Linked DNA regions of Endozoicomonas sp. GU-1. The protein of the gene in region 1 interacts with the protein of each later gene in a pairwise test. Links are inferred from orthologs where the notes say so. Each region holds a gene or a part of one and is shown in the gene's direction. Other genes may lie near its edges.

Evidence for each region.
Region 2: the proteins of ssb (region 1) and recO interact in binary tests that used the Escherichia coli proteins (3 or more experiments, as listed by UniProt). The link is inferred for Endozoicomonas sp. GU-1 from one-to-one orthologs.
Region 3: the proteins of ssb (region 1) and O3276_RS22205 interact in binary tests that used the Escherichia coli proteins (3 or more experiments, as listed by UniProt). The link is inferred for Endozoicomonas sp. GU-1 from one-to-one orthologs.

What each region holds. Positions count from the first base shown.
Region 1 is NZ_CP114771.1:2,319,057-2,322,209, reverse strand. The notes cover bases 108-3,103. They hold ssb (single-stranded DNA-binding protein), read left to right. Parts: upstream 108-1,321; coding sequence 1,322-1,885; downstream 1,886-3,103. Other genes in these bases: O3276_RS09440 (hypothetical protein), read right to left, coding at 2,533-3,103; O3276_RS09445 (5-formyltetrahydrofolate cyclo-ligase), read left to right, coding at 1,866-2,441; O3276_RS09455 (MFS transporter), read left to right, coding at 108-960. Outside these bases: more of O3276_RS09455, read left to right, coding at 1-107; more of O3276_RS09440, read right to left, coding at 3,104-3,153. UniProt on the Escherichia coli protein: Plays an important role in DNA replication, recombination and repair. Binds to ssDNA and to an array of partner proteins to recruit them to their sites of action during DNA metabolism. Acts as a sliding platform that migrates on DNA via reptation.
Region 2 is NZ_CP114771.1:151,708-154,841, forward strand. Bases 158-3,134 are described here. They hold recO (DNA repair protein RecO), read left to right. Parts: upstream 158-1,249; coding sequence 1,250-2,020; downstream 2,021-3,134. Other genes in these bases: rnc (ribonuclease III), read left to right, coding at 158-266; era (GTPase Era), read left to right, coding at 282-1,253; pdxJ (pyridoxine 5'-phosphate synthase), read left to right, coding at 2,074-2,823; acpS (holo-ACP synthase), read left to right, coding at 2,824-3,134. In the rest of the region: more of rnc, read left to right, coding at 1-157. UniProt on the Escherichia coli protein: Involved in DNA repair and RecF pathway recombination.
Region 3 is NZ_CP114771.1:5,306,547-5,309,731, reverse strand. The notes cover bases 39-3,066. They hold O3276_RS22205 (primosomal protein N'), read left to right. Parts: upstream 39-417; coding sequence 418-2,715; downstream 2,716-3,066. Other genes in these bases: O3276_RS22200 (DUF2059 domain-containing protein), read right to left, coding at 2,712-3,066; O3276_RS22210 (ankyrin repeat and SOCS box protein), read left to right, coding at 39-298. Outside these bases: more of O3276_RS22210, read left to right, coding at 1-38; more of O3276_RS22200, read right to left, coding at 3,067-3,185.

The sequences.
Region 1 (3,153 bases):
ACCAAGGCCATGGCCATGATTGGCATGGGCATTGGCCTTGCCTTCGCCATTGCCATGGTGCTGGGGCCCGTGGTCAGTGATATCTGGGGGCTGTCCGGACTCTTTATCGCTAATGCCCTGATGGCGGTGGCAGCGATGCTGGTGATTATCCTGCTGGTGCCAACGCCGGTCATTAAACGGCGGGACTTAAACAGTTCTGTTGATCGTCAGGTGTTGCATCAGGTCTTCACTAACCCGGAGTTGCTGAGGCACATTATTGGCATTTTTACCCTCCATTTTGTGTTGATGGCTTTATTTATTTTTATTCCCGAGCTGTTGAGCAAAGATTTTGACCGCTCTGCTCATGGCGGTATTTATCTGGCCGTCCTGGGCCTGTCATTTTTTATGATGATCCCCCTTATCATTTTCAGTGAGCGTCAGCGACTGCTGAAGCAGTGTTACAGCTTCAGCATTGTCATTCTGTTCGTGGCTTTTGCGCTGTTTTACCAAGGCATGCACAGTGCCACGATGTTGTTGGCGGGCTTATTGATTTTCTTTTTTGGTTTTAATTTTCTGGAAGCCACGCTGCCATCCCTGGTCAGCAAACTCGCGCCAGTGGGAACCCGTGGTACTGTCATGGGAGGCTACTCAACCAGTCAGTTTATGGGGGCTGCCCTGGGCGGCAGCCTTGGGGGCGTTGCCATGGAGTATGGCGGTGTTCCCGCTGTCATAATGCTTTGTACAATTCCCACTGCCCTGTGGTGCTGGTTGTCTGTTACTATGAAGCAACCACCTTATGTGAGTACTATGGTAATGGCCCTGAATCCTGAGCTTGGTGATGTCAGTTCGGTGGGAGAACGGCTAGCTGGTATTGACGGTGTTCAGGAAGTGACTGTGCTTGCCGCTGAGAAAACAGCTTATCTGAAAGTTGATAAGCAGGCACTGAACTGGTCCGAGTTAAGGCAGTTTGGGCAGTGCTAGGAGGCTGACCGAGAATAGCGCCCGTAGCGTGGATGGCAGAAAATTGAGGATAAAAATTTCGTTTTGTGAGGTGAATAGCGGGGCTATTTGCCGAACAAAACGGAATTTTTAGACCAATTTGCTGCCACCGCAGTAGGGCAGTCTATTCTCGGACAGCCTCCTAGTTGCAATATATGTGGTTCAGCTATTAAACCTGCGGGTTGATACAGAATAAAAACGGGTAACCAGATACAGGGCCTTTGTTTTAATAGAGCATTTTTAATATGGAGTGGTCCTGTAAGGTCACTCCATGGTGTCTTCAATGAATGGACTCTGTTCTTGGAGGCTATTTGAGTTTGAGTGAATATGGCGGAGAAGCTAAATGGCTCGAGGCGTTAATAAAGTAATACTGATTGGTAATCTGGGTAACGATCCGGATGTACGTTTTACTCCCAATGGCAGTGCCGTTGCCAACCTGAGTCTGGCAACCAGTGAGTCCTGGAAAGATCGTAATACCGGTCAGCAACAGGAGAAAACGGAGTGGCACCGGGTGGTTATTTTCGGCAAGCTGGCTGAGATCGCTCAACAGTACCTTCGTAAAGGATCAAAAGTCTATATCGAAGGTAAGCTGCAGACACGCAAGTGGCAGGGTCAGGACGGTCAGGATCGGTATACTACCGAGATTGTGGTTGATGGATTCAGCGGCCAGCTGCAGATGCTGGATGGCCGCCAGGAAGGCGCTATGGGTGCTCCGATGGGAGGTGGCTACCAGCAGCAGGCACCGCAACAGCAGCAGTCTTATGCTCCGCAGCAGCCTCAGCAATACGGATCACCATCACAACAACAGCAACAGCATCAACCAGCGCAGTCGCAGCAACCGCAATCGGCTCCCCAGCCACAGCCTGCTGGTGGTTTTGACGATTTTGATGATGATATCCCGTTTTGAGTTAAGAACCTCTCTCCGCGAACGCCGCCGGGCATTAAGCGCTGACCAGCAGGTCAGCGCTGGTGTAATGTTGTGTGATATTCTCAGTGCCCGGCCTGAGCTTGCAGATAGCCAGCACATTGCAATTTATATAGCCAGTGATGGCGAAATAAATCCGGACGTTCTCCGTGATTTTCTCTGGAGTTCTGGCAAACAATGTTATCTGCCAGTGATTGGGAGGAATAACAACCTTCTGTTTATTGAATACCTGCCCAACACTCATCTGGTTTTGAATCGTTTTGGAATCCCTGAGCCTTCCTTGCAGGAGGTAGAACCGATTTCACCGGAAAAGCTGGATGTTGTCCTTGTACCTTTAACCGGTTTTGATGAAGCTGGCAGAAGGCTAGGTATGGGAGGAGGCTTCTATGACAGAACATTTGCTTTTACCCGGACTGCGAAAAAGCCAATACTTATTGGTCTGGCCCATGAGTGTCAGAAAGTTGAATCGATCCCTGTAGAACATTGGGATATAGATATGTCTGGTATTGCAACGGACAGTCGCTATTATCCGGTATAATTTGTTCAGGTAAAAACCACCCTGTTTTACTCAGAGGGTGGTGCTGTTTGGATAATGTCAGAGATTAACATTAATCATTCAGAATACCGGACTAATAGCTTTCGCAAGCTTCCCCGGGAATACGCATAAGAGCTGGCTTACCGTAGGCAGATGTTAGCGCAGTAATCGTTGATACTTTTGAGTCGGTTCCAGAATTTGTCAGACAGAAAGATACATCATCACCCTTTATGATAGAGGCTTGAGCTTTTCCATAACTGTACAATGTGCATGAGCTTTTCTGGACATTGATAGTAGACGTTTGTCGACCATCAGAAACAGTGACGAATAAGTCAATTGGGTTTTCAGTGATGTATGCGCTTCCTGCCGTTGACCACCCGGTCATCTGCTTAACTAATAACAGGTTGGTGATACCTCTGTTTTTTGGCACAAAAAGATTGTCGCCAATATGCTCAAACTGTGAGTCGTTCTGTATTGATCCCTGATTTACCAGAACGCTGTCAATATAATAGCCATCCTCGGTCGTCAGTGTCATCATGCCACAGACATAGTCGTTGGCAACGGGCAGTAATCTTAATAGCTGGCTCAGGAAGACGTTGTGGGCAACACGGTTGGAAAGAACGTTGGTAGCACCGAAGTCATAAACCTTTTGTGGGATGTATGACAATACTTTTGTAAAGGGGCTTTCCGGAGCATAGTTTCCGCCACCTATAAG
Region 2 (3,134 bases), 2.2 Mb from region 1 along the record:
CCACTCGTCTGGATCAACTGACCACGACGGATGAGCAGAATAAAGATCCGAAAACCCGCTTGCAGGAATATCTGCAGGCGCGGCAGCAGTCACTGCCAAAATATCAAGTGACAGATATTCAGGGGGAAGCTCATGACCAGCACTTTTCAGTGATTTGTGAACTGGAATGTCTGGATGAGCCGTCGAAGGGGGAAGGGTCGAGTCGTCGTGGTGCTGAACAGCAGGCGGCTCGCAATGCATTGAAGTTGCTTGGCGTTGATCATTAAGAGCGCAGAAAACAGATGACATCTGATGTAAATCGTGAAGAGCCCGCTGCTCATGAACTCAGCCTTTCCGATCCCGCTTCGGAACACAGCCGCTGTGGCTACGTCGCCATTGTTGGCAGACCCAATGTTGGCAAATCAACCCTGTTGAATCACCTTCTCGGCCAGAAGCTTTCCATTACCTCCCGCCGCCCCCAGACTACCCGCCATCAGGTTCTGGGTATCAAGACGGAGCAGGAGGTTCAGACGGTCTATGTTGATACGCCGGGCATGCACAAGGTGCAGAAAAAGGCGATCAACCGCTATATGAATAAAGCGGCCAGCAGTGCCCTGGCGGGTATTGATGCCATTGTTTTTGTGGTTGACCGCCTGACCTGGAATGAAGAGGATCAGATGGTCCTGGAAAAGGTACAGGGTGCCCGCTGTCCGGTTATTCTTGCGATTAATAAAGTGGACAAGATCACGGATAAGGGGCAATTGATCCCGCACCTTGAGTCTCTGTCGGCAAAAATGGATTTTCATGGGGTGGTGCCCATCTCTGCGCAGCACGGCCATAACCTGAAACAGCTGGATGAAATGATTACCCGGCTGATTCCGGCAGGTGTCCATCATTTTCCTGAAGATCAGCTGACGGACCGCAGTTCCCGTTTTCTTGCCGCTGAGCTGGTGCGGGAGAAGGTCATGCGTCAGCTGGGTGATGAGCTGCCTTATGAAGTGACGGTGGAGATTGAAGAGTTCAAGCATGAGTTGCGGCCGAAAGGTCCACTGTTGACCATCAGCGCCTTGATTCTTGTGGAAAGAGCGGGTCAGAAAGCCATCGTTATTGGTGACCGGGGAGCACGACTGAAAAAAATCGGACAGGAGGCCCGTAAAGATATGGAGCACATGTTCGACTCAAAAGTCATGCTGAACCTTTGGGTTAAGGTCAAGGCAGGCTGGTCTGACGATGAGCGTGCCCTGAAAAGTCTGGGGTATGATCACAACCTGTGATTGGTAATGAATTCCATAAAGCCTGGTTGCTGCATCGGCGCTCTTATAAAGAGCGTTCAGTGATTGCTGAGTTTTTAGTGGCAGGTCATGGCCGTGTGGCCATAGTGGTTCGGGGAGTACGGCAGTCAAAGTCCCGGCTGGCTTCGCTGTTACAGCCTTTTCATCAGGTACTGGTGCGCTGGAAAGGGCGAAGTGAGCTGAAAACACTGGTTGACCTGGAGCTTGACCGCTTTACCTTTCTGACCGGTGAACGGCTTTATTGCGGGTTCTATGCCAATGAGTTGTTGATGCGATCAATGATTCCGGGGCAGCTGGTGGATGGCGTGACGGATTTATACCGGGACCTATTGGCCCATCTTCATCAGAACGTGCCTCTTGAGCCATTGCTCCGTTCCTTTGAACTGGATTTGCTGGAACTGTGCGGCTATGCTCCACCGCTTGACTGGGACGTGTTCAGCGGCGCGCCTTTAAAAGAAGGCATGGTCTACCGCTTTGAACCTGAGCATGGGCTGGTACCGACCCATGGACAAGTCAGCTACCATGAGCGAGCGTTTTGCTACACCACAGAGTTGCTGCAAGCACTTTCGGCCAGAGATTTCACCAATGCTGATTTCTATCCTGGTTTCAAGCGCTTTACCAGGCAGGCCATGAAACCGCTTATCGGAGACAGGCCTATGCAGAGCCGCATGCTGTTTACTAGCAGAAAACCTCAAACGCCACCGGAGAGGCCATTAGTAGAAAATGGCGCACTCTCCAAACCCCGATAACGGTCGCACAATTCACTGCGCCATTTTCTACATTTTCTACAACAGGTGTATTTATGATTCCTCATCAGCGTATTTTGCTGGGTGTCAACATTGATCATATTGCAACCATCCGGCAGGCCAGGGGGATTCGTTATCCTGATCCTGTTCAGGCGGCAATTGAAGCTGAAGAGGCCGGGGCAGATGGCATCACATTGCACCTGCGCGAGGACCGCCGACATATTCAGGACCATGATGTATTCCGGATTCGTGACGTTCTGCAGACCAGAATGAATCTGGAGATGGCAGTGACCGATGAAATGGTTGGCATTGCGGAAAAGCTCAAACCCGAACATGTCTGCCTGGTTCCGGAGAAGCGGGAAGAAGTCACCACTGAAGGCGGACTGGATGTGAAAGGCCTGTTTGACAGTGTGGCTCCCGCCTGTGAGCGCCTGGGAAAACAGGGGATTGAAGTCTCGCTGTTTATTGATCCTGATCTGGATCAGATTGAAGCTGCTGTCAGGGCCGGAGCGCCTGCAATTGAACTGCATACCGGCGCTTACGCTGAAGCTTCGATGGCTGAAGCCATGCAGGATGAGCTTGACCGTCTTAGAAATGCGGTGGTATTTGGTCTGGAACAGGGACTGATCGTCAATGCCGGCCATGGCCTTAATTATCAGAATGTTGAGCCTGTTGCGTTGATCGCCGGTATCAATGAGCTGAATATTGGTCACTCGATCATTGCCCGTGCCCTGTTTACGGGATTGAAACCAGCGGTGCGTGAGATGAAAGCCCTTATGTTGGCAGCTGCACGGACTGCGTTTTAAGTGATTGTTGGCATAGGGACAGATATTGTCCGTATCGATCGGATTGAGCGCTCACTCAGTCGGCTGGGTGAGGCGTTTGCCAGAAGAATTCTCACGGACCATGAGCTGTCACAATGGCAACAACGTTCATCCTCACCGGCCTGGCTGGCCAAGCGCTTTGCGGCGAAAGAGGCTGTTGCCAAAGCGTTTGGTACAGGAATCGGAAAACTGTCATTCCGGCACATCGAGGTAAGAAATAATGCCTCAGGTGCACCTGAGTTGTTTTTATCTGATTATGGTCTTGAATTGCAGCAGCAAAGAGGGGTTAAGCG
Region 3 (3,185 bases), 3.0 Mb from region 1 along the record:
TATCGTTAAAACTTTACTGTCACACGGAGCCAACCTCCACCAGTCACCAGCAGCCCTGGCCTGGGCATTCAGGAAAGGACAAACCGAAATCACTTACCTTCTGCAAAACCACATACCCGAGTTACAATGCCAACAACCAACGCCTCTGCAACTATGCATACGAACGTGCATCCGCAACCGATTGATCGAAAATCTGAACATCCGCGGGCAACCGGTGCGGCCAGCAATTGAAGCACTGCCACTGCCCGATCAATTGAAGAAGTTTATCTATAACCCACTGCTTCCAACACCTTCCTGAAACACTGAGACAGAAGAGATCAAGGTGGATAACCTCAAACCAGCCGCCCCGGTTTCTGTTCATGCCAGCTTTCAGTTCCTGTATCATCTCCCCCATAGAAATACCACGATGGAACCTGAATGAGCAGCAAACCGGCGGACAATTCTGACGCAGCAAATGATCAAGCAACCACCGAACAGTCCGTCTCCGCCAGGCTTATCGCAGGAAAATTTATCAGAGTCGCCATCCCTTCGCCTCTAAGGCAATTGTTCGACTACTTACCACCAGACACGCATTCTGCCACGGCCATTCGCCCTGGCAGCCGAGTTATCGTGCCTTTTGGCCCACGGCAAATGGTGGGGATTGTGCTCTCCATCGAATCCGCCACTGACATTCCTGCCAATAAGCTGAAACAAGTCATCTCTGTGCTGGATGAAGGGGCTCTTGTACCAGAGGATATTATCCAGCTATGCCAGTGGGCAGCCCGTTATTACCATCACAGCATCGGAGAAACCCTGCATCAGGCTCTGCCGAAAAACCTGCGCCTGGGAAAACCGGCATCCACCGGCAGCATTCCTTTCTGGTACCCCCTGGTTGAACCGGACAGTGAGTTACAAAACCAGCTGAAGCGCTCAAAAAAGCAGCTGGCCGCCCTGACCCTGATTGGTGAAAATCCTGACGGCATCAGCGCCACGGAGCTCCATGAATACGGTTTCAGCAAGAGCACTCTAAAAGAGCTGGTCAAAAAAGGATTAATCCATTCCCGGGATGTTGAGCCTTCCCCACGCCTGTTTACCGAAACCACCAACCCACTGAAGTCTGCTCACCTTCAGCTGAACGAAGAGCAGGCCTTTGCCTGTGAAGCCATTACCGATGGCCTGGGATCCTATCGCACTTATCTTCTGGAAGGCATCACCGGCAGCGGCAAAACCGAAGTGTACCTGCAGGCTATTTCAGCAGCATTGGCCAACGGTAAGCAGACATTAGTGCTGATTCCGGAAATCGGCCTCACGCCTCAGACGGTCAGGCGCTTTCGTGATCGTTTCAAGGTACCGGTTGCCTGCCTGCATTCGGGGCTCAGCGATGGTGAACGATTACAAGGCTGGCTCGAAGCGGCCAGGGGCACGGCTGGCATATTGATTGCCACCCGTTCAGGCATTTTCACCCCAATGCCACACCTTGGGCTTATTATTGTTGATGAGGAACATGACGGCTCTTATAAGCAGCAGGAAAGCCTGCGATATAACGCCAGGGATCTTGCCATATTCCGCGGCAGCCAATGCCACTGCCCGGTCGTCCTTGGATCGGCAACCCCTTCTCTGGAAACGCTACACAATGCGCATCAGGGAAAATACACCCAGCTTCACCTGAAGCAGAGAGCAGGGAATGCGCGTCCACCCGCCATGGAGCTGCTGGATATGCGCCACCAGGTTCTGAAAGACGGCTTATCCACAGAAATGCTGCAAAGAATGGCTGCTCATCTTGGACGAGGCAATCAGGTGATGGTTTTCCTGAACCGTCGTGGCTATGCGCCATCCATGATCTGTCAGGACTGCGGCACCATTATCGACTGCCCGCACTGCGATGCGCACATGACCATTCACCGTTACCCTCCCCATATGCACTGCCATCATTGCGATCTGCAACAGGCCATCCCATGGCAGTGCCCATCGTGCCGGAGCCGAAAGCTTCAACCTGTAGGCCAGGGTACGGAGCGGACAGAGCAGACCCTCAGCCAACACTTCTCCGGTTATCCCGTGCTGAGAATCGACCGGGACACCACTCGCAGAAAACAGGCGTTGAGCGATATGCTGGAGGAAGTGCAGTCCGGCAGACCCTGCATACTGCTGGGCACACAGATGCTGGCGAAAGGTCACCACTTCCCGAATGTGACCCTGGTTGCCATCGTCAATGCCGATGCCGGGCTATTCAGCTCTGACTTCAGAGGACCGGAAAGAACCGGCCAATTGATTATGCAGGTGGCGGGGCGATCAGGACGGGGGAATAAGCCCGGACAGGTTATTATTCAAACCTATAATCCCGAACACCCTGCGCTCCAGCTTCTGTCCATGAACGACTACAGCCGTTTTGCCAGCAGTCTGTTTATGGAAAGAAAAAGCCTGAATCTTCCCCCACAGGGATATTTAACCCTGGTTCGGTCAGAGTCGGTTAACCAGGGGGAAAGTGAAACCCTGCTCTCAGCGTTGAGGCACTATGCTGAGCGGGCAGCCGAAGGCAGCAATGTTCGGTTACTGGGTCCGATTCCAGCCCCCATGGAAAAGCGTCAGGGACGCTACCGCTGGCACCTTCTTATCCAGGGAAAAAGCAGAAATCATTTACACGCGGTGGTGAGTAGCGTTGTCAGCTACCTGGAAAGCCACCGGCTTCCCAGACAACTGAAGTGGACGGTAGATATTGACCCTCAGGAGATGAGCTAGAGCATCCGCGATATGGCCTGAATTTGTCCCCGCTGGAAGTTCTGCATGGCACTTTTTCGGGCAAAGTCGAGATATCTCCGGATTTCACTGTCCTGCAGGGATTTATAAGTGTAGAGAAAGATATCTCGCATTCTTTCCGGCATATCTTTCCGGATATAGGGCTTCTCCTGAGCTTTCAACACCTGGGCAGGTCTCATTGGCTGCTCGGCACCTGCGGGCATGACCTCCCGAAGCATTCGCTGGGCTCCCACTGAAGCACTGGCAGCCAGCTCGGTACTCAGCTCAACAGCATCAAGTGCTTCCATCAACTCTTCTATTAAAATTATCCGGTTATTTCTGGGCAGCTCCGCCGACAGTTTTTCCCGAATATACATCTCCATTTTTGCCTGATTGGCAGGATCACTGGCTTCAGCCTCAAGGCGGAGAATTTTCTTACCCAGGGGCGATCCGAACCAGTCAATTAACCGGTC